Regions from separate parts of the Vibrio sp. MACH09 genome, predicted to be linked through region 1. Evidence: predicted binding sites of a transcription regulator. Region 1 holds the regulator's gene; each other region holds the start of a gene.

Evidence for each region. Region 1 encodes MetJ, which represses methionine synthesis genes. Its sites were predicted from a motif close to TTAGACNTNTANANGTCTAA; they were not measured.
Region 2: metN (methionine ABC transporter ATP-binding protein MetN) is a predicted target of MetJ. The motif match lies at 5,828-5,847, and genes of this name have one in related genera.
Region 3: metK (methionine adenosyltransferase) is a predicted target of MetJ. The motif match lies at 6,425-6,444, and genes of this name have one in related genera.

The regions. Positions count from the first base shown of each region.
Region 1 covers NZ_BSFZ01000001.1:3,045,017-3,055,326, forward strand. Annotated here, with positions in the region: gene metF (methylenetetrahydrofolate reductase) at 1-629, opposite strand, end outside; gene CHJ_RS13700 (bifunctional aspartate kinase/homoserine dehydrogenase II) at 816-3,221, opposite strand; gene CHJ_RS13705 (O-succinylhomoserine (thiol)-lyase) at 3,222-4,388, opposite strand; gene metJ (met regulon transcriptional regulator MetJ) at 4,647-4,967, shown strand; gene CHJ_RS13715 (malic enzyme-like NAD(P)-binding protein) at 5,019-6,278, opposite strand; gene rpmE (50S ribosomal protein L31) at 6,510-6,728, opposite strand; gene priA (primosomal protein N') at 7,023-9,224, shown strand; gene cytR (DNA-binding transcriptional regulator CytR) at 9,407-10,310, shown strand, end outside.
Region 2 covers NZ_BSFZ01000001.1:2,470,199-2,480,508, forward strand. Annotated here, with positions in the region: gene CHJ_RS11070 (amidohydrolase) at 1-338, shown strand, start outside; gene treC (alpha,alpha-phosphotrehalase) at 429-2,108, opposite strand; gene treB (PTS trehalose transporter subunit IIBC) at 2,335-3,759, opposite strand; gene treR (trehalose operon repressor TreR) at 4,118-5,062, opposite strand; gene gmhB (D-glycero-beta-D-manno-heptose 1,7-bisphosphate 7-phosphatase) at 5,118-5,672, opposite strand; gene metN (methionine ABC transporter ATP-binding protein MetN) at 5,935-6,969, shown strand; gene CHJ_RS11100 (methionine ABC transporter permease) at 6,959-7,636, shown strand; gene CHJ_RS11105 (MetQ/NlpA family lipoprotein) at 7,717-8,526, shown strand; TPP riboswitch at 8,761-8,869, shown strand; gene thiD (bifunctional hydroxymethylpyrimidine kinase/phosphomethylpyrimidine kinase) at 8,942-9,793, shown strand; gene CHJ_RS11115 (ABC transporter ATP-binding protein) at 9,796-10,310, shown strand, end outside.
Region 3 covers NZ_BSFZ01000001.1:453,479-463,788, reverse strand. Annotated here, with positions in the region: gene mscS (small-conductance mechanosensitive channel MscS) at 1-197, opposite strand, end outside; gene fbaA (class II fructose-bisphosphate aldolase) at 384-1,460, opposite strand; gene CHJ_RS02105 (phosphoglycerate kinase) at 1,604-2,767, opposite strand; gene epd (erythrose-4-phosphate dehydrogenase) at 2,904-3,929, opposite strand; gene tkt (transketolase) at 4,109-6,106, opposite strand; gene metK (methionine adenosyltransferase) at 6,538-7,689, shown strand; gene CHJ_RS02085 (SprT family zinc-dependent metalloprotease) at 7,762-8,262, shown strand; gene rsmE (16S rRNA (uracil(1498)-N(3))-methyltransferase) at 8,373-9,104, shown strand; gene gshB (glutathione synthase) at 9,117-10,064, shown strand; gene CHJ_RS02070 (YqgE/AlgH family protein) at 10,167-10,310, shown strand, end outside.

The DNA of each region.
Region 1 (10,310 bases):
ATACCCGGTACTATTTCAACATCAATTCCTGCCGAGACGCAGCGATCACGAAATCTTAGGTAACTTTCAACATCAAAGAAAAACTGCGTGATAGCACGATTCGCTCCGGCATCCACTTTACGCTTTAAATTAAGTAAATCTGATTGCGCACTTTTCGCTTCTGGGTGCACCTCTGGAAAAGCAGCCACTGAAATATCAAAATCGTGTTGCTCTTTAAGTAACTCAACCAAATTAGACGCATACATTTCTGGAACACCACCACCAGCCGGAATATCACCACGTAGTGCAACAATGTTTTTAATCCCATTTTGCCAATAGTCATTCGCAATGGTAATCAACTCATCACGACTCGCATCAATACAGGTTAAATGCGGTGCGGCAACAAGACCTGTCTGGTCTTTGATCTCTTTTATGATGGAGTGTGTTCTGTCTCGTTCACCAGAATTTGCACCATAAGTAACCGAAACAAATTTAGGCTGTAATTTTTTAAGGCGATGAACTGAGTTCCACAGCGTCTCTTCCATCTTTTCGCTGCTTGGCGGAAAAAATTCAAACGAGACATTAATATCACCTAACTCAGCAATATTTTGATTTAATGCATCTAGGTGGCTGGCGTGTGTATAACTCATGGCTTGCTCCCTGCCCTTAAAATAAGAAATTCGCTAATTTCATTCGACGTTTAGACGTCCATATGTCTGTAGAATGAATTGAATTGTGATCAATGTCAACATGTAAATAACAACAAATCGACAGATTGAGGCGACCAGCCTTTCAAAAAAGAAATGCTGGCCTCAGATGTTAGACATCCATATTGATTAAAATAAACTCGACAAGCGATTAATATCCGATTGAATAGCACCAGCGGTTACTGCTCGTCCTGCTCCTGGCCCTCGAATGACTAAAGGGTTGTCTTTATACCAGTGACTCTCAATAGCAAAAATATTGTCACATGGCAGCAAGTTGGCAAGGGCGTGATCTCGATTAAGGGCTTCAATGCCAACAGATGCTTGACCATTCTTCTCCAGCCTAGCCACATAACGCAGCACTTTATCTTCACGCTGCGCTTTGGCTAACCGTTTAGCCAAAATATCACTCAATAGCTCACTCTGGTCAAAAAACTCATCAATAGTCAGATCGTTCAGCTCTTCAGGAACCAAGCTTTCAACTTTGACATTCTCAGGTTCAATACTTAACCCTGACTCTCTGGTTAAAATAACCAACTTCCTCATCACATCAGAGCCATCCAGATCCGTTCGAGGGTCAGGTTCAGTTAAGCCTTGTTGCCACGCTAATTCCATTAACTCATGAAACGCTATCGAACCATCAAACTGCTGAAATAACCAAGAGAGTGTCCCAGAGAAAATACCCGACAGAGCAACGATATTGTCTCCACTTTCACGCAAATCCCGCACGGTATGATTTACCGGTAATCCTGCACCTACCGTAGCATTATATAACCAGTGGCGACCTGTTTTTTGAAAGGCATTCTGAGTTTTATAATAAAACTCGCTAGAAGAAGAGCCTGCTACTTTATTAGCAGAAATCAGGTGTAATCCTTTTTCTGCAATATCTGGATACTTATGAGCAATCTGATGACTTGCCGTCACATCAAGAACAATCACTTCATCATACTCTTGCTGATGCGAGAGCTTCTCTATCCAATCATGCCCATCATGTTCTATTGCCTCGTCTTGGTACTGATTAAGTGCGGCATGAACATCAAGTCCTTCTAGGTTCATAAAGTAGCGCTGACTAGTGACAACCGCGATCAAATCAAAACTCATACCGCGACGTTTTTCCAGCTCTTCTTTCTGCTTAGCAAACAACTCTAACCAGCTAGAACCTATATTACCTTTGCCACACAACACTAAGCCGACTCTCTTCTGTGCTTGGAAAAGCTGTCGATGGATCCCTTGCACCAATTGAGAGCTGTCGACCTTTCTCAATACAGCCACCACACTTAATCCTGATTCGGCTTGGCAAATAAATTCCACCGGACAATTTTTAAGTTGCTGATAAAAACCGTGACTGTGAATCGGGTTACCCGTTACGCCAGCACCCACTGCCCCGACCATGCTGTAGCCTTCTCTTAGACGAATCTCTCCCTCTATTGCCGCGTCTTGAAGAAACGCCAATGCACCACCTACAAGCTCGGAGGTATAGGCTAGCAATATCTCCCCTTGATCAGGCTGAATATCAAACGCTAAAGGTTGCAGTTGTGCTCTCTGTAAGCTGCTTAAGATCTCGCCCTGCGCTCGATCAAAGTCGTGCGCATGACCAATATTAAGTTCAATCAATAACACTTCGTCTAATGACGTGATGATTTTTGCGCCACGGCCAGAGGCAAGTACACGTTCGATTCTTGTTGAGCCTGCTTCAGGTTGATAGCTGCATCTTAGGTCAAGATCCATAGCGCTCTGTGCCACAGGTTGTAATGTCCGGCTATGCAATACAGGAGCCGCAAGCCGAGCAAGTTCACTCGCTTCATCTAACCTTAACAAAGGCAACAAACAGGCATCTTTCACTTTACGCGGATCAGCACTGTACACACCGGCGACATCACTCCAAATCGTCACTCTGCAAACATCAGCAAGTGCACCGATAATGGTGGCGGAATAATCCGAACCGTTTCGTCCCAACAGTACCGTTTCGCCTGACGCGCTCTGCGCCATAAAACCAGTAATAACCAACTTATGATGAGAATGCTGTGCTAACGTCTCAACCAGCAAAGGTCTAGAGCGTTTTCTATCCACTTCAGGTTGCGTGCCTTTTTCTGCACGCAGAAACAGCCTTGAGTCCAACGCGATAGCAGGTTGTTGCTTCTGGTTAAGCAGTGCAGTTAACAGTCGAGCTGACCATATTTCACCATGACCAAGAACATTCGCGACTTGTCCGTCCGACAGTGGTGCCATAAGTTCACCAATCGCAGAGACTTCGCTATTTAATTGTTGTAAAAGAGGCACGCAATCATCCATTAACTCCTCAATCAATTGCGATTGAAACTGCCGCAAGTCCATCAACAACTCATGGGCTAATCGGCCATCTTTATTAAGGGCAGCTAACCACTCTAATAGTTTATTGGTGGTGTCTCCCGCTGCAGACACCACGATTAAATCCTCTTCCGTTGAGTACTCTGATAGTAAAGTCACAACGCGTCGGTAACATTCGGGATCCGCTAGACTACTGCCACCAAACTTGTGCAACTGACGTACTTGGCTCATCTAAGCTTCTCCCTCAACTACAGCGAATGCATGCTGTAAATCGGCAATAAGATCTTGGCTATCTTCAAGGCCGATAGATAATCTCAACAGTTGCTGGGAAATTCCCGCCTCTTGTAACGCTTGCTCTCCCATTGCTCGGTGGGTCATTGAAGCTGGGTGACAAATCAAGCTTTCGACACCGCCCAACGACTCTGCAAGAGAGAATAGTGTCAACTCATTAACAAAAGTTTTTAACTGATCGTCTGTACCGGAATACTCAAAGCTCAGCATGGAACCAAAGCCACTCTGCTGTTTTTTCGCAATATCATGGCCCGGATGATCTGGCAGACTAGGATGGTATATTTTTGCGACTTGTTTTTGAGTTTGCAAAAATTCCAGCACCTTTTGAGCGCCCTCTTCATGAAGCCTCATTCTGGCACCAAGAGTTCGTATTCCCCTTAGTGTCATGTAACTGTCGAATGGAGTCCCCGTCGCACCTATGCAGTTTCCCCACCACGCGAGCTCTTCAGCATGTTGTTCACTTTTCGTGATCACGACACCACCAATAACATCGGAGTGGCCATTGATATACTTGGTCGTTGAGTGAACAACAAAGTCAGCGCCTAGTTCTAATGGCTTTTGGTATATCGGTGTCAAAAAGGTATTGTCCACTGCCACTAGCGCTCCAACCTTACGCGCTTTTTCACATATTTCTGCAATATCAACAACCCGAACCAGTGGATTAGACGGCGTCTCTAATAAAATTAATTTAGGCGATTTTTCTAATGCAGCATCAAGCTGTGTACTATCTGATTGATCGATAAACTCAACGTTAAAATCCCCTTTATTCGCTCGTGTATTGAACAACCTATGCGTACCACCATAGCAATCATGTGGTGCAACGATGAGATCATTTGGCCCTAAGTAAGCGGACACAAGCAAGTTTAGAGCAGATGTTCCGCAGTTAGTGACCACGGCCCCTACACCCGATTCCAGCTCGTAAAGAGCCTGCTCTAGCAGACTTCGATTTGGATTTCCGGAGCGGGTATAGTCATACTTAGGAACATCGCCAAAATGAGGAAAACTATAATTAGTAGATAGATAGATAGGAGGAACAACTGCTTGGTGTTGCGTGTCAGATTCTATTCCAGTGCGAACAGCAATTGTTGCTGGCTTCCGTTTAGTCATAAGATGGTTTTCCTTTCCATATATCTTTACTGAGTGCGTCAATTAACGCGTAATGTAAACTATAGTTTATTTGTTGCTACTGAGCTTATCTGTTATTACGCCATTTGTTATCATGAGGCTTATTATTAAGCACTTTACTTGCCATTAGCTAGGACGTCAATACCTCTAGACGTCTATATGTCTTTGCTTATGGCAGTAAATCCAGCTAAAATCGACAGTTATAATTATTATCTAGTATTTCATATTTAAAGGTGCGCAATGGCAGACTGGAATGGTGACTACATTAGTCCTTATGCAGAACATGGAAAAAAAAGTGAACAAGTTAAGAAAATCACGGTATCTATTCCATTAAAAGTATTAAAAGTATTGACGGACGAACGTACACGACGCCAAGTAAATAACTTGCGACATGCCACCAATAGCGAACTATTATGTGAAGCTTTTCTACACGCTTATACTGGGCAACCTTTGCCAACAGATGAAGATTTAAGAAAAGACAGACCGGATGATATTCCAACAGAAGCCAAAGCAATGATGACCGCCATGGGCATTGAGTTTGAAGCCTTCGATGAAGAATAATTAATAAAATGGCCGCTCCATGGAGCGGCCATTTTATTATCTGTGTACCCTTTAAAGCATATAGCCATCAGGCATATCAATTCTGGCCACACCAGAATCAACCGCCGCTTGTGCGACCGCTTTAGCCACGCGAGGAAGTAATCTAGGATCCATAGGTTTTGGTATAATGTACTCTTTACCAAACTCTAATGATGTCACTCCCGCCGCTTGTTTTACTTGCTCAGGAACGGGCTCTTTTGCCAACTGGCGAATGGCTTCAACTGCGGCAAGTTTCATTTCGATATTGATTTCACTGGCACGCACATCCAAAGCACCACGGAACAAAAACGGGAAGCAGATAACATTATTCACCTGATTAGGATAGTCAGAACGCCCCGTACCCATGATCAAATCATCACGCACACGATGAGCTAACTCTGGTTTAATTTCAGGATCAGGATTAGAACATGCAAACACTACAGGGTTATCTGCCATTAAATTTAATGCATCTTGGGGCAGCAAATCTGGACCGGATACACCTAAAAATAGATCTGCACCAGTAATTACATCTTCTAATGTTCTCTTATCTGTATTACTGGCAAACAATTTCTTATGCTCAGTTAAATCGTCTCGACGAGTATGGATAACGCCTTTACGATCAAGCATGTAGATTTTCTCACGTTGAGCTCCACACTTGATCAATAGCTCCATACAAGCCGTCGCTGCGGCGCCAGCCCCAAGACAAACAATCGTTGACTCTGATAACTCTTTACCCTGCAACTCGATAGCATTGAGCATACCCGCAGCAGTAACAATCGCAGTACCGTGTTGGTCATCATGAAAAACAGGCACATCACAACGTTCAATTAAACGACGTTCAATTTCAAAACAGTCCGGTGCTTTAATATCTTCCAGGTTAATGCCACCAAATGTATCCGCAATATTCGCTACTGTTTCTACAAACTCGTCAATGGTTCGGTGTTTTACCTGAATATCGATGGAATCTAAACCAGCAAAGCGTTTAAAAAGAAGGGCTTTACCTTCCATTACTGGCTTTGAAGCCATTGGCCCTAGGTTCCCCAACCCTAAAATAGCAGTACCATTAGAGATAACCGCAACCATATTCCCTTTGGCTGTATACTTATAAACGTTATTTGCATCTTGAGCGATCTCTCGAACTGGCTCAGCGACGCCTGGGCTATATGCTAATGCAAGATCTTCAACAGAGTCAGCCGGCTTAGTTAGCTCGACTGAGATTTTTCCTGCAACAGGATGAGAGTGATAACGGAGTGCTTTTTGACGAAATTCTTCTTGTTGATTGTCATCAGACATAGTGTACTTTTCCAAAGAGAGTAAAACTGAATAGTAAGAATATAGATTTTATTACACTTTTATAAAAAAGCGCGATTATTATTGAGAAAAAATATCAATCTCAACAATAACACTGACTACCATGAGCAAATCTATCTAACGAGCACACAAAACGAGTCACAACGGTAACTAAAGATCGAAAAAAGGACGCCTAAGCGTCCTTTTCTAAATTCGGGAATAATACTTAAAGTATTACTTCTTGCTTGATAGCGCACCGAAACGTTTGTTGAAGCGATCAACACGACCACCAGTATCAACGATACGTTGCTTACCAGTGTAGAATGGGTGGCACTTATCACATACGTCTAGGTGGATAGAATCTTTACCTAGAGTAGAGTTAAATTCGAAAGAGTTGCCGCAAGAACAAGTTGCGTTAACTGCTTTATATTCAGGATGGATACCTGTTTTCATGGGAAAACCTCATATATAGGCCGTGTCGCTATCCGATTCTAAGCCGGACACCACACGTGTGTTCAAAAGTAAAAAGCATAGCAATGCTACACCATTAAGGCGCAGTATATTAATGAATAGCTTAGTTCGGATCAACCTATTTGAGTTTTTTTTCATCAAATAACTTCGCTTCTAAACAATAAAGTGAGTCATGTTCAGAGCCACCACCACGATCATTTATACTCCGTCTCGTAATTCAACGCAGCTTCCACTACACTGTCCTCTCCAATTTTAGCCTTAATTTTACTGAAGTTTATGCGTCCAACTATCGCTCAAGTCTCTCTGCCTGTTCCGCTGGATAAACAGTTTGATTACAAGATTCAAGCCGACCAGTTTCCTGTTATTGGGGGAAGAGTCTCTGTTCCTTTCGGAAGGCAGACCCTTGTCGGCATTGTGACAGCCATGGTTAATCATTCAGAATATTCAGATCAGCAGCTAAAATCCATTAAGCAGGTATTGGACTTAGAACCTGTGTGGCCCAATTCACTATATGAACTGCTTATTTGGTGTAGCCAGTTTTATCAGTACCCTCTTGGAGAGTCACTGGCAAATGCTCTACCCAGTGCACTGCGAAAAGGAAAGCCGGCCAGCTTTGCTAATGTCGTCAACTGGAAGATAACAGAGCAAGGAAAAAATCAGTTAATGTCAGGCTTTGGACGAGCCGTAAAACAAGCCAAAGTGATGCATTTGCTAGAACATGAAGCGGTGTCTCACCAACAAATGTTGGACCAAGAGATTCCCAGTAGTGTACTTAAAAAGCTCGAAGAGAAAGGCTGGATTCAGTCGTATGAAAAGCAAGCGGCAAAGAATAACTGGTCACAAACTCTTGCCCTGCCAGAGTCACCATTAAAGCTGAATGAAGAACAAGCCATTGCCATAGCGACGGTGAACAGCAATAGAAACTTTGGCTGTTATTTGTTAGATGGGGTCACCGGTTCTGGAAAAACCGAAGTCTATTTAAATCTCATTAAGTCTGCACTAGAGAATGGCAAACAAGCGCTTGTTCTCGTGCCTGAGATAGGCTTAACGCCTCAAACCATTAGTCGCTTCAAGAAGCGGTTTAATGTTCCTGTAGAAGTTGTCCATTCTGGCTTAAATGATACCGAACGACTTAACGCTTGGCTGTCAGCTAAAGAGAATCAAGCAGGTATTGTTATCGGTACTCGCTCGGCGTTATTTACCCCCTTCTCTTCACTCGGCATTATTATTGTTGATGAAGAGCATGATACCTCGTACAAACAACAAGATTCTCTTCGATACCATGCTCGTGATGTCGCCATTATGAGGGCGCATAAAGAGAATATTCCTATTGTTCTTGGCTCTGCAACTCCGGCCCTAGAGTCTTTACACAATGCATTGACAGGAAAATACAGCCACTTAACGTTAACAAAAAGAGCCGGCAGTGCCGTCCCCGCGACGCATAAAATACTCGACGTAAAAGGACTGTTTTTAGAAAGTGGTTTATCTGCTCCTTTAATCGCGGAAATGCGCAAACACCTTGATGCGGGCAATCAAGTCATGCTGTTTCTTAACCGACGAGGCTTCTCTCCGGCGTTGATGTGCCATAACTGCGGTTGGATAGCCGACTGCCAGCGATGTGATGCTTACTATACTTATCACCACAATAGTCAGGAGATACGTTGTCATCATTGTGGTTCACAACGTCCAGTGATCTATCAATGTCAGCAGTGTCACTCTAACCATTTAGTTACCATGGGTGTCGGTACGGAACAGCTGGAAACTCAGCTCACATCTCTGTTTCCGGAATACAAAACCATTCGCATTGATAGAGACAGCACCCGAAGAAAAGGTAGCCTAGAACAAGCGCTGCAATCGATAAAAGACAAAGAGTTTCAGATACTGATTGGGACGCAAATGCTCGCCAAAGGACACCACTTCCCTGATGTGACTTTAGTTGGCTTATTAGACGTAGATGGTTCTCTCTACAGCAGTGACTTTAGAGCCTCTGAGCGATTAGCCCAGCTGTTTGTTCAGGTTTCAGGACGAGCAGGAAGGGCCAGTAAACCTGGCGAAGTGGTTTTACAAACCCATCACCCAGAGCATCCGTTGCTGCAAGCGTTACTGCACAAAGATTATAGCCATTTTGCGCATTCAGCATTAGCAGAGCGACAACAAGCACATCTGCCCCCTTTTACTTACCTCACTCTGTTTAGAGCAGAAGCAAGCCAAGCAGAAAAAGTTGAAGAGTTTCTTCGGCAAGTACGCCACACACTTGAAGTCAATCCGCTATTCTCTCAACAGGTAATGCTGCTTGGGCCAACGCCTGCACCAATGGCAAAAAGAGCAGGAAAATCACGTTGGCAGCTACTTTTGCAAGCCAGCGATAGAAAGACCATGCAGAAACTGCTGTTTAGTGCCAAGAGTGCGATTCAACTGCTGCCTTTGTCGAAAAAAGTGCGCTGGTCGTTAGATATTGAGCCTCAAGATTTAAGTTAATCTGAAGCAAAATAGTATCTCTCCAATTATTAAATGCATTTACGAGACAGTCATCACACATCCAATGCAAATTTTGTTACATTACCCGTAATTCGAATCTAGTTAAATCAATAAACTAGTTCAATAAACCGGATCGATAAGAGTGAATAATAGATCCACTTTTTTACAAGAGGTTACTTTTTATGGCGACAATGAAGGATGTTGCCCAGCTAGCAGGGGTCTCGACCGCCACTGTATCTAGAGCACTAATGAACCCTGAGAAAGTTTCATCTTCTACTCGTAAACGGGTGGAAGACGCTGTTTTGGAAGCTGGCTATTCCCCAAATTCTCTGGCACGAAACCTGAGAAGAAACGAATCAAAAACAATTGTTACCATTGTTCCTGATATCTGCGATCCTTATTTTGCTGAGATTATTCGCGGCATTGAAGATGCAGCAATGGAGAATGGTTACCTAATTTTATTAGGGGATAGCGGCCAACAACGCAAGCGAGAAAGTTCGTTTATCAACTTAGTATTTACTAAGCAAGCAGACGGCATGCTGCTACTGGGCGCTGACTTACCGTTTGATGTCAGTAAACCAGAGCAGAAAAACCTTCCTCCTCTGGTAATGGCGTGTGAATATGCTCCAGAGCTTGAACTACCAACCGTTCATATTGATAACTTAACGTCGGCATTCGAAGCCGTTAACTATTTGACTCAAATGGGTCATAAACGGATTGCTCAAATCTCCGGCCCAGAAAAAGCAGCGCTGTGTGAGTTTCGACATCAAGGTTACCAGCAGGCACTTCGTCGTGCAGGCATCACTATGAATGCCTCCTACTCCATTGCCAGCGACTTTACCTTCCAAGGTGGAGCCAAAGCACTGAGGCAATTGCTCGCCTTACGTGAACCGCCAACAGCCATTTTCTGTCATAACGACATGATGGCTATCGGATCGATTCAAGAAGCGAAGAAATTAGGTTTACGCGTTCCACAAGACATCTCCATCGTCGGTTTTGATGATATTGAGTTTTCTCAATACTGCGATCCTCCTTTAACCACCATCTCACAACCTAGATACGAAATTGGCCGTCAAGCAATGTTAA
Region 2 (10,310 bases), 570 kb from region 1:
TGCTTAACACGCTAAGTGAGTTAGAAAATAACAGTGATATTAAAATAACCCTACAGTGGGATGAACCTTTTAACGCAGCGGTTAACAGTGCTGAACACTGCGATATCGTCGCAGAACAAGCGGAAGAACTCGGGCTTTCCGTTGTTCAATTGTCAGAACCGATGCGCTGGTCAGAAGATTTTTCACAGTTTTTATTAAAATGGCCGGGCGCACTTTTCTGTATCGGCAGTGGAGAGTCTCATCCACAACTACATAATCCTGACTATGATTTCCCAGATGAGATATTAGCTACAGCGAGTTCACTATTCATTTCAATTGCACAGAGGCTACATAAGTGAATGGCTAACTGGCCTTATTAAACAACAAAAAAGGCTCAATAGGTTGTCTGCCTACTGAGCCTCAAAAGTCCGAATGCAATATCAACAATATTATGAAGTATGGCTAATCAATAGCACCAATGTTTGATAGGGTTCTAAGGTTATTAAATGTTCAAATTTATCGTTCGTTGCATAGTTAGAAATCAGACAGCTTGCTGAATGAACATCTATATCACTCGGCAATACACAACTCGTACGCTCACCATAAAAATTATTGATACAAATTAGCGTGCTGGACTCATCACTTCTGCTATAACAGAACACCTGTTTATGATCTGGCAGTAGATCTTGATAATCACCGAAAGTAATCACCGCAACCTCTTTACGCAACGATATCAACTTTTTATAAAAGTAGAATACGGAGTCAGTTTGGTCTACTGCACTTGCTGCATTCACTTCTAAGTAGTTCTCTGCAATATCAAGCCAAGGTTTCCCTTGAGAAAATCCCGCATTTTTTTCACGATTCCACTGCATTGGTGTCCGTGAATTATCACGAGATTTTTGCGCCAAAATTGCCATCATATCGTCAGCGTTTACACCTTGCTGATTAACCATAATGTTATACATATTGGTACTTTCAACATCTTGGTATTGCGACAAATGGCGGTAATGAGGATTGGTCATCCCGATCTCTTCACCTTGGTAGATATAAGGTGTGCCTTGCATCATATGGATAGAGGCCGCCAGCATTTTTGCCGACTCGACTCGAAATATTTTATCGTCACCTAATCGGCTAACTACCCGAGGTTGATCATGGTTACACCAAAATAGAGCGCCCCAACCATTATTATTTAAGCCTCTCTGCCAATGATTGAAGATCTGCTTAAGCTGTAAGAAGTCAAAAGGGGCTTTGGTCCATTTATCTCCATCGGTATAATCCACTTTTAAATGATGAAAATTGAACACCATAGATAGCTCACGTTGATCCAAACTAGAATACTGTTGGCAGTGCTCAAGGGATGTTGAAGACATCTCCCCAACCGTGACCGAACCATATTTTTGGAATACCGCTTCGCTGATCTCCTGAAGATATTCATGAACTCTAGGACCGTCAGTATAAAAACGTCGACCGTCTCCAATGTTGTCATCGACAAAATCTTGCTGCTTAGAAATAAGGTTGATTACATCAAGGCGGAACCCATCTACCCCTTTGTCTGCCCAAAAGCTAATGACCTGTTTAACTTCTTCTCTAACTGTTGGATTTTCCCAGTTAAGATCTGCCTGCTCTTTAGCAAACAGATGTAAATAGTACTGGCCGGTCTCACTATCCAGCTCCCAAGCATTACCACCAAATTTTGACTGCCAATTATTAGGTGGCTGGCCATTTATTGGATCCTTCCAAATGTAGTAATCACGATAAGGACTATCGAGATTGCCCAGAGCATCTTGAAACCATTTATGATGCGTAGATGTGTGGTTAACCACAATATCCATAACAACACGAATACCTTTTTGATGCGCTTTTTCTAACAGTTCATCAAAATCATCCATACAACCAAACTGTGGATTGATGGCATAGTAGTCCGAGATATCGTAGCCATTGTCCACCATTGGTGACTCATAAACAGGAGTTAGCCATATCGCATCAACACCGAGAAGTTGCAAATAATCTAACTTAGAAATAATACCCTGCAGATCACCCGTGCCTTTGTCACCGCTATCGCAAAAACTTTTTGGGTAAATCTGATAAATCGTAGCAGTCTTCCACCACTGCGGATCGATTGTACTCATTTGAAAAACTCTCTCACCAACTAAATCAATGTCACTAATTTTCTGAACGACTCTGATCAAATTAAGTTAGCCTCACTAAAGCAAACTAAATAGGTTAGCGGTACAACCTTAAAAAAGGTTGCCACTCACGGCTCAGCTTATCGAACTCATTTTGAACACTAAATTAATACCATTGAAACAACAGAAAAGAGTGGTCAAATTGACCACTCAACAATTGATACAACAATTACGCACTAGCGACTTGTAGTTCGCCTTTCGCTTCTGCACGCTTATAGAAGAAAAGAGTTAATGCAGCAGGAAGTAAAATCGCAACCAGCATTGCAATAGAATAGATTGTCCAGTATTGCGGCTGAATCGATAGAATGCCCGGCAGACCACCAACACCGATACCATTTGCCATCACGCCAGCACTGCCACAGATTGCAGCAGCAACTGCAGAACCAACCATCGCACTCAACATAGGGAACTTGTATTTAAGGTTAATACCGTACATTGCAGGCTCTGTTACCCCTAAATACGCAGAAATAGCCGCTGGAACAGAGATGTCGCGTTCACCATGCTTACGGCTGATTATGATAATGCCGACAACAGCCGATGCTTGCGCAATATTTGACAGTGCAATCAATGGCCAGATAGGTGTGCCACCCAACTCTTGCATAAGTTGTAGATCCACCGCATTGGTTGTGTGATGCACACCAGTAATAACTAATGGTGCATAGAAGAAACCAAATACCATTGCACCTAGTATTGCAAAATCACCTGTCATTGCAGCCTTAGCAGCAAAAGCAACACCGTCACCAATGGTACGACCAATAGGGCCAATCAGAGAGTGCGCAAGAATCACAGACAAAATGATGGAAACAAATGGCACAACCACAAGATACAAATAGGAAGGAACAATTCGCTTAAGGTTGGTCTCAATAAACGCCAGAGCGACACCCGCTAACATTGCAGGAATAACCTGTGCTTGATAACCCACTTTCTCGATAACAAACAGACCAAAGTCCCACACTTGTGGCACCTCTTTACCTATCGCATAAGCATTCATTAATTGCGGCGAAACGAGAGTGACACCCAAAGTAATACCTAAAATAGGTGTTCCACCCAACTTCTTCACTGTCGACCAACAAACCCCTACAGGTAAGAAGAAGAATATCGCTTCACCAATCAGCCATAAGAATGAGTGTACCGTTGCCCAAAACTGACTAATTTGCGTCAGCGTCTGGCCATCAAACATTTTGATGTCACCAATGACATTACGGAACCCAAGAATCAAACCACCAGTGATGATAGCAGGTAGCAGAGGTACAAAAATTTCAGCTAAATGGGAGATACCTCGTTCCAGAATATTCATATTCTGACGTGCCGCTACTTTCGCATCATCTTTAGAAGACGCACTCTTGCCTGACATCTCAATCAGTAATTTATAGACTTCGTCAACTTCGGTTCCGATCACAACCTGAAACTGACCAGCATTAGTAAAACATCCTTTTACTATGCGTAACTCTTCTAATTTCTTAACATCAGCAGCTTCTGTGTCACTAAGAACAAAACGCAATCGTGTCAGGCAGTGGCTCACACTCGCAATATTGTCACTTCCACCTACTAACTCGATAAGACGTGCAATGTCTTGTTTTGCAATCTTACTCATCATTCTCACCCGTTTTATTGGCTAATTAAAGTTTACACCATCAAAGTGACGGCATTAAAATGGGAACATTCCCAAAAGTGAATTATATAGTGCACCATAATAAAGAAAGATAAAATGGGAACATTCCCATTAATTGAGCAAGATCACATCAATTTTGTCAAATCACCTTAGCTCAAGAGAGACATTCAAGTAGAAAATATGAACTAACAAGAAGCGCGATAGCATGCCATACAGGGCAGAATCACTAGATTGAAAATCATAAAATATTATTTGATTCGCTTATGTCTAAGGTCTGTTGACCTTAGACATAAGAAAGGGATAAGGATGGAACGAATCCTGCTCGGTTTATGAAATCAGATTAACTGAGTGGTTTCTGTGTTAAATGCTGTTCACCAACGGCACCAGAAAGTTGCTCGATTAATAAACTAGCGGCGGCCTCACCAGCTTGCTGATAGCCTGGATCAACACTATAAGTATTAGGGAATAGGAAAGAGAGCATGGTATTTCCCCCCACACCTGTCACTAAAACCTCTTCTCTATTTAACTCTTGAAGCCTCTTAATCACCCCCAAGGCAAGCGTATCACTAGCACACGCTACAGCTTGAGTATCCTCTGTTAACACTTTATCTAATAGACAATAGCCACTTTCATGATCAAGCAAACCAGTTTGATAACTTGGCTTAATCTCTCTCTCTTTACACCAACTCAAATAGGAGTTAAGCCGAGCTTCCCCGGTCGTTTTATCCGCAGGATCGACACCAATGTAAGCAATATTGGTCAATTTTTTCTTAAAAAGATAATCCAGCGACTGATGTATCACCCCATGGTTATCATAATTAATGGAAGAGACACCATCGACATCCATGGCAATAACCACCATTTTGTCTTTCCAGCTCACCAGTTGGTCAATATCGCACTCGGTAAAACCAAAAACAATCACACCATCGACATTGCGTTTCTTTAACACCGCCAAGTGCTCATTGGTCTTATCTCGATCAAACTGGCTTTCCATTATCACAACATCGTAACCCGCAGCATATAGACGTTGAAGGATGCTACTAATAGCACGATTTTCGGATGGGGAATCCAAACGAGAGATAATCACGCCAACGACTTTTTGGCTTCCTCCTCGCATAGACTGGGCCGACTTAGAGGGAACAAAGCCTGATTCTGCAATCACTTTTTCAACTAATTCTCGTGTCGCAGGTTTTACCTTTGGATCATTAGTCAAAACACGAGATACCGTAGATTTACCAACGCCGGCCAATTTAGCAATATCAAGAATGGTCAGTTTTTTGCTCATAAATCTTACTTGTCCCGTAGAATATAAATTCAATTAATTAGATTATTCTAGTAAATCATTCTGCTGATAAATAGTCAGGAACATCTTTGATACTGGCTAATACCACTGATGCTAATTTTTCTCCAGCGTCAGTAACCGGTTTACCAGTGCGAACAAGAATTTTCGTTCCCACTCCAGCCGCATCTGCCGCCATCATATCTTCCGCTTTATCTCCTACCATGACTGACTTTTCCATATCTATTTTGAGAAAGTCTCTAGCAGAAATAAACATCCCCGGTTTAGGCTTTCTACAATCACAATCTTGCTTGTACTCACCAATTCCATGTTCTGGGTGATGAAGGCAATAGTAGATACCATCCAGTTCTACACCGTTATCAACAAAGTTCCAATCCATCCACTCTGTTAACGAAAGAAAGCGCTCTTCACTAAACATACCGCGCGCGACACCTGATTGATTGGTCACTAAAACTAACAGATAACCCATCTGCTGCAGTTTCTTGGTAGCAGCAAAAACACCGTCAATAAATTCAAAATCATGCTCATCATGTACATAACCATGATCAACATTGATTACGCCATCTCTATCTAAAAACACCGCTGGTTTAGCCAAAGTCTTACCCTCAAACACCTTTTAATTTCAGATTATTACACGCTTTCCAACACTTAACATCATTTATGCAAGAAAGCATAACATTCCTCTTAGCCGGCTCATTATATAACTAAATTTTATATCTCATAACAAATCAAATCTTACTAATTGGCAATTTAGACGTCTAGACGTAAAAATATCTATTGACAATAAATTGGGGAAGCAATAGCATCATCTACTAAGTGAGACGCAAGTCAAAATTTTATTCTAAATAGGTTGATGCATGATTGAGATCAGTAATGTAAATAAGGTTTTTTATCAGGGTGAAAAACAGATCAATGCCCTGAGAGAGATCAACCTAACTATCCCTCAAGGCCAGATATTTGGAGTAATAGGCTCGTCTGGTGCAGGAAAAAGTACCCTAATTCGATGCGTGAACATGCTTGAAGCACCAACGTCGGGAAATGTTGTTGTAGATGGTATAGATCTCACCACTCTGACCCAAGCCGACTTATGCCAGGCTCGGCAGAATATTGGCATGATTTTTCAGCATTTTAACCTGTTATCGTCTCGTACAGTCTTTAACAATATCGCTCTACCTTTAGAGTTAGCAGGAAAAAATAAGCAGCAGATTGAAGATAAGATCAACCAACTTCTCTCTCTGGTAGGTTTATTAGATAAACGAGATACCTACCCTGCGAATTTAAGCGGTGGTCAAAAGCAGCGAGTCGCGATTGCTAGAGCATTGGCGTCTGATCCTAAAGTACTGCTGTGTGACGAGGCCACCAGCGCACTTGACCCAGCAACAACCCAATCTATTTTAGAGTTGTTAAGAGAGATCAATCGTAAGCTGAATATTACTATTTTGCTGATTACACATGAAATGGATGTGGTTAAAAGCATCTGCCACCAAGTGGCGATTATCGGTGATGGCGAATTAGTTGAAAAAGGCAGTGTGGGTGAAATTTTTGCTCACCCTAAAACAGACTTAGCGCACCAATTTATTCGTTCCACTTTGGATCTTTCTATCCCTGAAGATTACCAAGCCAGATTACAAGCCGAACGTGTAAGCAATAGTCATCCTCTGGTACGACTAGAATTTACGGGTGAAACGGTTGATGCCCCACTGGTAAGCCAGATATCAAGAAAATTCAATATTGATATCAGTATCTTAAGTTCAGACCTTGATTATGCCGGAGGGGTTAAGTTCGGCATGATGGTGGCTGAGCTGTTCGGCAACGAAGAAGATGATCAACAAGCTATTGAGTTTCTCAAGCAACATAAAGTAAAAGTAGAGGTGCTAGGTTATGTCCTTTAGTTCAATCACAGAATGGTTAAGCCTAAATAGTAGCTTACTAATTGGTGCCACTGGAGAAACGTTATACATGGTTGCGGTGTCTGGCATTGTGGGCTTCGCCGTTGGCATTCCATTAGGGGTTATTTTGCATATCAGTAAAAAAGGCGGACTGGCAGAAAACAGTAAACTAAATTCAATTTTAGGTGCCATTGTTAATGTTGGTCGTTCTGTACCTTTTCTTGTTCTAATGGTTGCCATCATCCCGGTCACTAAACTACTGGTCGGCACTTTTATTGGTACTACCGCTGCAATCGTACCTTTGACTATTGGCGCCATCCCATTTGTTGCTCGTCTTATTGAAGGCGCACTGTTAGAAGTTCCTTCTGGCCTAGTGGAAGCGGCTCAGTCAATGGGGGCGACCCCAACTCAAATCATAACTAAGGTTCTGCTACCGGAAGCGCTGCCTACCATTGTTAACTCTGTCACCATCACTTTGGTTACCCTTGTTAGCTACTCCGCAATGGCTGGAACCGTTGGTGGTGGTGGCCTAGGTGATGTCGCCATTAGATACGGGTTTCACCGTTATGACGTCGTCATTATGGCCGTTACCGTAGTTATGTTAATCATACTTGTTCAAATAATTCAGTCTCTTGGCGACGCCGTTGTACGCCGTGTAGATCATAGATAAATTAAAGCTGTTACCTCAACTTACGGTAAAAACAGCACATTATTGCAAAACAGCATAAAAATTATACAGGAGAAAACCATATGAAATTTAGTCTTAAAAGCGCATTAACCATTGCCACCGCAGCTTCTGCACTTATCTTAGCAGGGTGTGGAGAGAAAGAAGTGGATGTGAGTAAAATCAAAGTAGGTGTAATGGCAGGTGCAGAGGCTCAAGTCGCTGAAGTAGCCGCAAAAGTCGCTAAAGAGAAATATGGTCTTGAGGTTGAGCTCGTCACGTTTACTGACTATGTCACCCCTAACGCCGCATTGGATGATGGTTCCGTTGATATTAACGCATTCCAGCATAAACCATACCTTGATCAACAAATTGTTGACCGTGGTTACAAACTTTCTATTGCTGGTAACTCATTTGTTTACCCAATTGCAGGCTACTCTAAGCAAGTTAAATCTGTGGATGCTATTGCTGAAGGTTCACGTATTGCAGTACCAAATGATCCAACAAACCTTGGACGTTCACTGCTTCTTCTTGAGCAGCAGGGTTTAATTAAACTGCGTGAAAATGTCGGCCTGCAAGGAACCGTTCGCGACATCGTAGAGAACCCTAAAAACATCACCATTGTTGAACTGGATGCAGCACAACTTCCTCGTTCTCTTGACGACGTCGCGCTATCCATCATCAATACAACTTACGCAAGCAGCATTGATTTAACTCCGCAAAAAGATGGGCTATTTGTTGAAGATAAAGAGTCACCTTATGTAAACCTAATCGTTGCTCGTGAAGACAATGTTCAAGCAGAAAACGTACAGAACTTTGTAAAAGCGTACCAAACTGAAGATGTATACAGCGCCGCATCAGACATCTTTAAAGGCGGTGTGGTTAAAGGTTGGTAATGGATAGAAGTTAATACGAACCATTCGATTAACCTCCTCTTCAAATCGAAAGGCTGAATGATTCATTCAGCCTTTTTTGTCCTTCTTCTCGTTCCATATCCGTTCCACCAACAAGCTACCCTTGCCCGCTAAATTGACAATCACTCACACACTGAAGGGAAGATAAATATTGCTCAAACAAGGCTATTGAAGTCGCAGCCGTATGTGCTATTCTTGCTCACAACAAATTGATTTTGATATTAGTCGGGGAGCTAAGGGGAAACCTAAAGCTGAGACCATTTCGATGGGACCCGTTGAACCTGATGCAGTTAACACTGACGTAGGGAACTAGTAGTCTTGCCATCGACCCAGCCCAACGGTAGCGGTTTTTTTTGGCAGCTGTTATTTCCTATACGTACAAGAATAGGAATTCAATATGACAGCAAACCACCCCACTCCCATCGTTCTCACTATTGCCGGCTCTGATAGCAGCGGCGGTGCTGGTATTCAAGCCGATATAAAATCCATATCCGCCACTGGTGGCTATGCTTGTTCTGTCATCACAGCCCTTACTGCGCAAAACACACAAGGTGTTAGCGCCATCTATCCCATTAGTGCTGATTTTGTTTCAAAGCAACTAGATTCTGTATTTTCCGACCTTAACATCGTAGCGGTAAAAATCGGCATGTTGGCAGATACAAACATTATTCATGCTGTTGCCAACGCTCTAAAAAAATACACCCCCAAGCATATCGTGGTTGATCCGGTGATGGTTGCTACCAGTGGCGACTTGCTATTAGAACAGAGCGCCATTAGCACGTTAAAAAGTGAGCTACTTCCTCTCGCAGATATCATCACACCTAACCTTCCAGAAGCCGCCACCCTAGTAGGTAGCAGTACTCCCCGCACCAGCAGTGAAATGCTGTCTCTGGTTGAAAAACTTGGCACTTTAAATTACAACTCAATACTACTAAAGGGCGGCCATTTGCAGCATGACTGTTCGAGCAATGACCTTCTTATTGATAAACACGCCACCACCACCTTTACGACTAAACGTATTCATACCCTCAATACTCATGGAACGGGCTGTTCGCTCTCTTCCGCTATTGCAAGTTATCTCGCACAAGGTCACTCATTATCGCATTCCGTTCAGCAAGGGAAAAAGTACATTACAGGCGCGATTGCTCATGCGGATGAGTTGCAAATTGGTCATGGTCATGGGCCTGTTCATCATTTTTTTGCTGCACATCCCTTTACAAGCGCAACCAATGAAGAGACAGAGCAGTAGCCATGACAAATACGATTGCCATTAACATTGTCGACGGCCGCTTGCAGTATCTCGATGATAATACCGCCGTGATAGCCAATCTGAATATGCAACTATCAGCCAATAGTTGGAGCTGTATTTTAGGTAGAAGTGGCTGTGGGAAATCGACTTTATTGCGCTACTTAGCAGGTCTGCTCGACGACAAAATAGAGTGGAACGGAGAGATCCGTTTGCTAAGCAATAGCAGCGAAAACACCCCGCATGAAAACCGGCACATTAAACCAGAATTCGCCTATATGGCCCAGCAAGATCTGCTACTGCCGTGGCTGAATGTATTTGACAATGTCTGCTTACATATCGGCTTAGCGCACCGCCAGCCTAATCAGCGAGAGAAACAGCTCGCCTTATCGTTAATCGAACAGGTAGAACTCTCTGATCACATCGATAAATTGCCCCAGCAATTGTCCGGAGGAATGCGCCAACGTGTAGCCCTTGCTCGTACGCTTATGCAGGATAAGCCCGTTGTATTGATGGATGA
Region 3 (10,310 bases), 2.6 Mb from region 1:
ATCTGTTTATTTTTAAGTACCTTAGCAACACTGTTGGCGATCGCTTTTACTACAATGTTACCAATGAAGAGTATCAGTATGGCCGAAATAATGTTTACACCATACTGAACCAGAAGATCAGAATTATTGCTTAACCAACGCTCTGCTAAAGAAAAGCTCTCTGCAACCTCTGTTACTACTATATTTTCATCTGCCATAATTCTACCTTTATTAGTTGTAAATCCTTTTTCACTAAATTAGCTAACTTCTACTGAAATAAGATAAACCAGTTAAAGCTATAAAATCCAGACTAATTACAGTAAACGGCAACATAATTTTTGATAAGACAAAAAAAACCGCTCTAATGAGCGGTTCTTAAATTAAATCTAATTAGCGAGAGCTGCTTATAGCACGTCAACCGCATTCAGGTCAGCAAATGCTTTCTCAAGACGAGTAACCATAGACGCTTGACCAGCACGTAGCCATACACGTGGATCATAGTACTTCTTGTTTGGAGCCGCTTCACCTGTTGGGTTACCGATTTGACCTTGCAAGAATTCACGATTAGCCGCTTCGTACACTCGGATACCATCCCAGCAAGCCCACTGAGTATCAGTATCGATGTTCATTTTGATAACACCGTAACCGATAGACTCTTGAATCTCTTCTTCAGAAGAACCAGAACCACCGTGGAATACAAAGTTTAGTGCATTTGGTGCAATACCAAATTTCTCAGCACAATATGCTTGAGAGTCACGTAAAATAGTTGGAGTCAGTACAACGTTACCTGCTTGGTATACACCGTGCACGTTACCAAATGATGCTGCAATAGTGAAGTTAGGGCTAATAGCGTTTAGTTTTTCATATGCATACGCTACATCTTCAGGAGAAGTATATAGTTCAGATGCGTCCATATCAGAGTTATCAACGCCATCTTCTTCACCACCAGTACAACCCAATTCGATTTCTAGAGTCATGCCCATTTTCGCCATGCGAGCAAGGTATTGACCAGAAATTTCGATGTTCTCTTCTAGAGACTCTTCAGAAAGGTCAATCATGTGAGAAGAGAATAGAGGCTTACCTGTTTGAGCAAAGAACTCTTCACCTGCATCCAGAAGACCATCAATCCATGGAAGAAGTTTCTTAGCTGCATGGTCAGTATGAAGAATCACTGGCACACCGTAAGATTCAGCTACTGCGTGTACATATTTTGCACCAGCAACAGCACCAAGTACTTGCGTACCTTGACCTTCAAGCTTAAGGCCTTTACCTGCGAAGAAAGCAGCACCGCCGTTAGAGAACTGAACAATAACAGGGGCTTTTACTTTCGCCGCTGCTTCTAGTACTGCGTTTACAGAGTCAGTACCTACACAGTTTACAGCTGGTAAAGCGAAGTTATTTTCTTTAGCAACTTCAAATACTTTTTGTACGTCTTCACCAGAGATAACACCTGGCTTTACGAAATCGAAGATCTTAGACATGGATTGAGTCCTATTTTCTGTCGTTTTAAATGAATTCTTGCGAATCTTGCAAACGTTTGCTCCCTACGCAGCGGCATTCTATCAATAAAACCTAGCGCAGCAAACGTAAAAACGGGAATAATTATTCCCGTTCACTTCAATATTTATGCTTTAGCACGCTCTTCAAGCATCGCTACAGCAGGAAGTACTTTACCTTCAACAAATTCAAGGAAAGCGCCACCACCTGTTGAGATGTAAGAAACATCAGCTTTGATACCAAATTTATCTATAGCAGCTAAAGTATCGCCGCCACCAGCAACAGAGAAGCCTTCTGACTCTGCGATTGCTTTTGAAATAGATTCCGTACCAGCTTCAAAGTTCTTAAATTCAAAAACACCTACTGGACCGTTCCAAAGAATGGTTTTTGCATTTTTAAGAATTTCAGCCAATTCAGCTGAGCTATTTGGACCTAGGTCAAAAATCATATCGTCATCTTGTACTTCTGATACATCTTTGATTATAGCTTCTGCATTTTCATCAAACGCTTTAGCACAAGCCACATCAGTAGCAACAGGAATAGCGCACTCTTCCATCAGTTTCTTCGCGGTATCAACAAGATCGGCTTCATAAAGCGATTTACCAACATTGTGGCCAGATGCTGCGATAAACGTGTTCGCAATACCACCACCAACAACAAGCTGATCTGCTACTTTAGATAGTGATTCTAGAACCGTTAACTTAGTTGATACTTTAGAACCACCAACAATAGCAACCATTGGACGAGCTGGTTTGTCCATTGCTTGAGCAAGAGCTTCTAGTTCATTTGCAAGTAAAGGACCTGCACATGCAACTGGTGAGTAAGTACCTACGCCATGCGTAGAAGCTTGAGCACGGTGAGCCGTACCAAATGCATCCATAACAAATACATCACACAATGCCGCGTATTTCTTAGATAGCTCTTCTTCATTTTTCTTCTCGCCTTTATTAAAGCGAACATTTTCAAGAACAACTAATTCACCAGTGTTGAGCTCAAGACCATCTAAATAGTCTTTTGCTAACTTAACGTCACAATCTAAAGCGTCATTTAAGTAATTAACAACAGGTTGTAGAGAGAACTCTTCAGCGTATTCACCTTCAGTTGGGCGACCTAAGTGAGATGTCACCATTACTTTAGCACCAGCTTCTAAACAAAGCTTAATGGTTGGTAACGATGCTAGAATACGAGCATCAGAAGTCACTTTTCCTTCTTTTACTGGTACGTTAAGGTCAGCACGGATAAATACACGTTTACCTGCTAGGTCCAGGTCGGTCATCTTGATTACAGACATGGTTTGTCCTCTCAATTAAATATAAAGTTTTAAACAGCTCAGCATCATGCCAAACATAGAAATTCTTTAACTGCTACCTATGTGGGGATTATGTAATTTAATTTCAAGAAAAATTTCACTTTAATCCCAAATTCATTTATTCACATGGCAACATAACTAATGCGGTATCCAGCATTCGGTTGGCGAAACCCCACTCGTTGTCGCACCAAACTAACATTTTTACTAGATGACCGTTGCTAACTCTGGTCTGCGTTCCATCTACAATCGCGCTGTGCGCATCATGATTAAAATCAATCGAAACCAAAGGTAATTCAGTATAGTCAACAATGTCACGTAATGTACACCGAGATGCCTCTATTATGGTTTGATTTACGTCATTAACTTTCACATTTGCATTAATTGTGACACTTAAATCTATCGCAGTAACGTTAACAGTGGGAACTCTGACGGAAATAGCTTCAAATTTGTTAGAAAATTTCGGAAATATTCTTTCAATGCCTTTATGAAGTTTGGTATCAACCGGAATAATTGATTGGCTGGCAGCACGGGTACGGCGCAGATCTGAATGGTAGGCATCAATGACCTGTTGATCATTCATAGAAGAGTGGATAGTGGTAATAGAACCAGACTCAATACCAAACGCATCATCCAATACCTTTATTACCGGTACGATACAGTTGGTAGTACATGAACCATTCGAAACAATGTTGTGTTCAGGAAGTAAGGTACTTTGATTCACACCATAAATAATGGTGTTATCGATATCATGACCACCTGGGTGAGAAAATAGCACTTTTTTTGCACCCGCGGCGATATGCTGTAGGCCATCGGCTCTATCGCCGTATACACCGGTGCAATCTAGCACTATATCTACTTCCAAATCTCGCCAAGGTAGCAGTTCAATTTCAGCTAAGTGAAGTATTCGAACTGAATCAAACTCACCATTATTGTGGTGGATAAACAGGTGCTGCTGATCATTCGATATTTTCTTACTAAAGCGTCCATGGCTGGTATCGTATTGCAACAGGTGCGCCATCGCATCAGGCTGAGCCAGTTCATTCACTGCAACAATTTTTATCTGCTCGTTTTTTCCGCTTTCGTATAGGGCACGAAGTACATTTCTACCAATACGGCCAAAACCGTTAATTGCAACTTTTAGCATTTTTTTGCCTAATTATTATTGTCTTTAGAGTGGGATACTAACCGATTATTCTGGCTTTCGCACGGCAACTAGGCTCAGTTTTTCAACAATAAAACGCAATAAAAAAACCGGAAATCCTAAGATCTCCGGTTTTTACAGTATTCACGTCAGTGCTCAAAGAAGCACTGAAAGGTGATGGATTAAGCCAGTAGCTCTTTCGCTGTATCGACAACGTTTTCTACGGTAAAGCCGAACATCTTAAAGAGTTCGCCTGCCGGAGCTGACTCACCAAAGGTTGTCATACCGATGATGCGGCCGTCAAAACCAACATACTTGTACCAGAAGTCAGCAATTCCTGCTTCAACAGCAACACGAGCGGTTACGTCTGAAGGCAGTACTGCTTCACGGTAAGCTGCATCTTGCTTGTCAAACACGTCAGTAGCAGGCATGGATACGACGCGTACTTTCTTGCCTTCTGCTGTTAGCTGAGCTGCCGCTTCTGTTGCAAGTTCTACTTCTGAGCCTGTTGCAATCAGAATTAGCTCAGGTTTGCCATCACAATCTTTTAGTACATAACCACCTTTAGCAATGTCCGCAACTTGTGCTTCGCTACGAGGTTGTTGAGCTAGGTTCTGACGAGAGAAGATAAGCGATGTAGGGCCATCTTTACGCTCAATAGCAAACTTCCACGCTACCGCTGATTCTACTTGGTCACATGGACGCCATGTGCTCATGTTCGGAGTCAGACGAAGAGAAGATACCTGCTCTACCGGTTGGTGAGTCGGACCATCTTCACCCAGACCGATGGAGTCATGAGTGTAAACCTGAATGTTCTGAACCTTCATCAGAGCCGCCATACGCAGTGCGTTACGTGCGTATTCCATAAACATTAGGAAAGTTGCACCGTAAGGAACAAAGCCACCATGAAGCGCAAGACCGTTCATAATCGCCGTCATACCAAACTCACGCACACCGTAGTGGATGTAGTTGCCTGATGCATCTTCTGGCGTGATAGATTTAGAGCCAGACCACATTGTCAGGTTCGATGGTGCAAGGTCAGCAGAGCCGCCCATAAATTCTGGTAGCATAGCACCAAACGCTTCTAGTGCGTTTTGTGACGCTTTACGAGACGCGATGTTGGCAGGGTTTGCTTGTAGGTCAGCAATGATTTGAGAGGTCTTTGCTTCCCACTCTGCTGGTAGCTCACCGTTTACGCGGCGTTTGAATTCTGCTGCAAGCTCTGGGTATGCTGCTTCATAAGCTGCAAATTTCTCATCCCACGCTGCTTCCTTAGTTGCGCCTGCTTCTTTCGCATCCCACTCTGCATAGATTTCCGACGGAATTTCAAAAGGACCGTGCTCCCAACCAAGTTCTTTACGTGTTGCTGCAATTTCTTCAGCGCCTAGAGGTGCACCGTGACAGTCGTGTGAACCTGATTTATTTGGTGAACCAAAACCGATGATGGTCTTAGTACAGATAAGCGTTGGCTTGCCTGTCTCTGCCTTCGCCGCTTCAATAGCCGCATTGATTGCTGCTGCGTCGTGACCATCTACTGCCGGAATTACGTGCCAGCCGTACGCTTCAAAACGCTTAGGTGTGTCGTCAGAGAACCAGCCTTCCACTTCACCGTCGATTGAGATGCCGTTGTCATCCCAGAACGCGATTAGCTTGCCAAGACCTAGAGTACCCGCCAGAGAACACGCCTCGTGAGAGATACCTTCCATCAGACAGCCGTCTCCCATAAACACATAAGTGTTATGGTCAACAATGTCGTGGCCTTCTTTGTTGAACTGCTCAGACAGTGTTTTCTCAGCCAATGCCATGCCCACAGCGTTTGTGATGCCTTGGCCTAGAGGACCCGTTGTGGTTTCAACACCCGGAGCGTAACCATATTCTGGGTGACCCGGTGTTTTAGAATGAAGTTGACGGAAGTCTTTCAAATCATCAATAGACAGCTCATAGCCAGTCAGGTGAAGCAAAGAGTAAATCAGCATTGAGCCGTGGCCGTTAGATAAGATAAAGCGGTCGCGGTCAGCCCACTGTGGGTTTTGTGGGTTGTGGTCCATATGACCACGCCAAAGGACTTCTGCGATATCAGCCATTCCCATAGGGGCTCCAGGGTGACCAGAGTTGGCTTTTTGTACACCATCCATGCTTAACGCGCGGATTGCATTAGCTAATTGTTTTTGAGACGACATGTCTGCTCCTGAGTGCATAAGCGGTTTCAATATAAGGGGAAACATACTGATTATTTGCGAACAAATCAGCGGCGCTATTCTCTCAAAGCAAAATTAGGACTGCAATCGATTTCAACCCCTGTTTATCGTCCATCAAGCACAATTTAACAAATAACAGATCATGACAAAGTTAGACCATCGTCATTTAGAGCGGGATAACTTATATAGCCTTACTAAATACACTAACCCAGTTCATTATCCGAAATAATAATTATTGTTATTTGGAATGATTCTCAGTTATAGCAAAAAAAACTTGTATTTTTTGCCTTAAAAACTAGAATAGACGTCTAGATGTAGAAACACCCAGCAATCAATCATGCTGCTGTTTCTCTATACGTAATTTTTGAAGATGTGTTATACGTCTTCTAATCAACAACTTGGAGCTACCACATATGGCTAAGCATCTTTTTACTTCTGAGTCTGTATCAGAAGGTCACCCAGATAAAATTGCCGATCAGATTTCGGATGCTGTACTTGATGCAATCATTGAGCAAGATCCTAAAGCACGTGTCGCCTGTGAAACATACGTCAAAACAGGTATGGTCATGGTTGGTGGTGAAGTCACTACTTCTGCATGGGTAGACATTGAAGAGATCACTCGTGAAACGGTACGCGATATCGGTTATGTACACTCTGATATGGGCTTTGATGCCAACTCATGTGCAGTATTGAATACCATTGGTAAACAGTCTCCAGATATTAACCAAGGCGTTGATAAAGCCGATCCAAAAGAACAAGGGGCTGGCGACCAAGGTATTATGTTTGGTTACGCAACAAATGAAACCGATGTTTTGATGCCAGCGCCAATTACATACTCTCACTTGTTAGTACAAAAACAAGCGGAAGTTCGTAAGAATGGTTCACTACCATGGTTGCGTCCAGATGCAAAATCTCAGGTAACCTTCCAATACCATCAAGGTAAGATTGTTGGAATTGATGCTGTGGTATTATCAACTCAGCACTGTGACTCTATTTCTACTCCGGATCTTCGTGAAGCGGTAATGGAAGAGATCATCAAACCGGTTCTTCCTTCAGAGTGGTTAACAAAAGAGACGAACTTCTTTATTAACCCAACCGGCCGTTTTGTTATCGGTGGCCCAATGGGTGACTGTGGTTTAACTGGTCGTAAAATTATCGTAGATACTTATGGTGGCGCAGCTCGTCACGGTGGTGGTGCATTCTCTGGTAAAGATCCTTCAAAAGTGGATCGTAGTGCCGCATATGCCGCACGTTACGTGGCGAAAAACCTTGTCGCTGCGGGTCTAGCCGATCGTTGTGAAATCCAACTGTCTTATGCTATTGGTGTTGCGGATCCAACGTCCATCATGGTAGAGACATTTGGTACTGAAAAAGTATCTCATGACATCATTATCGAAGCAGTACGTCAGTTCTTTGATTTACGTCCTTATGGTCTTCAAGAAATGTTGAACCTGTTGCAACCGATTTACCAAAAAACAGCTGCATATGGACACTTTGGTCGCGAAGAGTTCCCATGGGAAGCCACTGATAAAGCCGCTCTAATTAAAGAGTTTGCTGGTTTATAATTTTGTAATAATAAAGAAGGCCCTCAATCGAGGGCCTTCTTTATATTGTTCTATCTAGTCTTAGGGGGCTCAATGAGCAATATCGACCTCTATTACTACGCCAATAAAGCACTAATAAAGTATATTCATCTCGCAGAAAACCAGTTAGGGAACAAGATACCCGTCCCATCAGTCGGCTTCAAATTACGAGGAAAAGTAGCAGGGAAAGCCTACTTACAACAGTGGCACATTCGTCTCAACCCCGTTCTTTTCAGAGAAAATCCTTTAGCCTTTATTAATGAAGTCATTCCCCATGAACTTGCGCATTTACTGACTTTCCAAAAATTTGGCAAAGTACGACCACATGGAACTGAGTGGAAAGCGATGATGGAAGATGTACTCTCCTCCCCAGCTAAAACCACACACTCATTTGATATCAGCTCAGTACAAGGCCGTACCTTTGAGTATCACTGCCAGTGCCAAATGCACGCATTAACAATAAGACGACACAATAAAGTGCGCACCAATAAAGCCAGCTATCACTGTCGCCAATGTCAGCAATTGCTCAAATTTTCAGGAATAGAAAGCCACTAAATGTTTTCCTATAAATAAGAACAATTTGCTTAGAAGGTCCCCCTTGTTTTTCTCTATTTTGCATCCATGTTATACAATGCAATAACTATCTAATGCAGGAATAACCAGCAATGCGAACACCTCGAATCTATCATCCAGAACTCATCCACCAGCTAGGTAATATAACCCTTAGCGATGAAGCAAGTGCTCACATAGGTCGAGTTCTAAGAATGAAGCCACAGCAAGATATTGTGCTATTTGATGGTAGTGGCAATGAATTTCCTGCAACAATAATTGAAGTGAACAAAAAAACGGTTCAAGCAAATGTGCTTGAGCAAATAGAGAAAAGCAGTGAATCCCCTTTAAATATTCATTTAGGTCAAGTTGTCTCTCGAGGAGACAAAATGGAATTCACTATTCAAAAGTCGGTGGAACTGGGCGTTAATGTTATTACTCCACTAATATCCGAGCGTTGTGGCGTAAAATTGGATGCTAAACGTTTTGAGAAGAAACTGCTGCAATGGCAAAAAATAGCCATCGCAGCTTGTGAACAGTGCGGTAGAAATAATATCCCTTTAATCCGGCCAATAATGAAATTAGAACAGTGGTGCGCAGAACAAGACGGTGCACTAAAATTAAACTTACACCCAAGAGCGAAGTACTCTATCAATACCCTTCCACAACCTATGGAGAAAGTTCGGTTACTGATTGGCCCTGAAGGCGGCCTCTCCGCAGAGGAGATATCAATGACCGAACAGTACCAGTTTGAGGAAACATTGCTGGGGCCTAGAGTATTAAGGACAGAAACAGCCGCCCTTACTGCTATTACTGCACTACAAGTTCGCTTTGGCGATCTTGGCTAAACGGAGATAAACATGATCAAACTTGGCATAGTAATGGACCCTATTTCGTCCATTAATATAAAAAAAGACTCTAGCTTTGCCATGATGCTTGAAGCGCAAAGACGTGGCTATGAAATTCATTATATTGAAATGAATGATCTGCACTTAGATCAAGGTGTGGCCATTGCTGACACAAAAATAGTCACCTTAAAAGAAGACCCGAACGACTGGTATCAGTTCCAATCAGAGCAAACAATTGAGTTATCAGAACTTGATGCCGTATTAATGCGTAAAGATCCTCCCTTTGATACCGAGTTTATCTACGCCACTTATATTCTGGAAAGAGCTGAAGAAAAAGGCACTCTGATCGTAAATAAGCCACAAAGCTTAAGAGATTGTAATGAAAAATTATTTACAGCGTGGTTCCCAGAGTTAACACCGACAACCGTCGTGACTCGCAAGGCAGAAAAAATTAAAGCCTTTAAAGAGCAACATGGTGACATCATTTTAAAACCTCTTGATGGTATGGGAGGTGCTTCAATCTTCCGAGTGAAAAAAGACGATCCTAATGTGTCCGTCATCATTGAGACACTCACTAACCACGGTCAAAACTATGCAATGGCCCAAACTTTTGTGCCAGATATTACCAATGGTGATAAAAGAATATTAGTGGTAGATGGAGAGCCAATACCGTACTGCTTAGCTCGTATACCAGCCAAAGGTGAAACCCGAGGAAACCTAGCAGCGGGCGGCCGAGGTGAAGCGAGACCACTAAGTGAGACAGATATTAAGATAGCTGAAGCAGTAGCGCCTACACTTAAAGAAAAAGGACTTATTTTTGTTGGCTTAGATGTTATTGGCGACAAGCTAACAGAAATTAATGTCACAAGCCCAACCTGTATCCGTGAAATCGAAGCGGCATTCGATGTCTCTGTTACAGGTAAATTAATGGATGCTATTGAGCGTCGCCTAGGCAAGTAAGGGCTTTAGGTAAGTCGATAGCTCTAGATAAGTTAATCGTTGTTTTAGGCAGGCTAGCACTGCCTAATCTTCTCAACCGTTTTATAATGTGCAGGAGTTAGTATGGATTTATCCAATCATTTTCTTGTCGCTATGCCCGGAATGAAAGACGCTTTTTTTCATCGCTCCGTGATCTATTTGTGTGAGCATAATAAAGATGGGGCAATGGGAATAATCGTCAATGCGCCGATAGATATTACGGTTGGC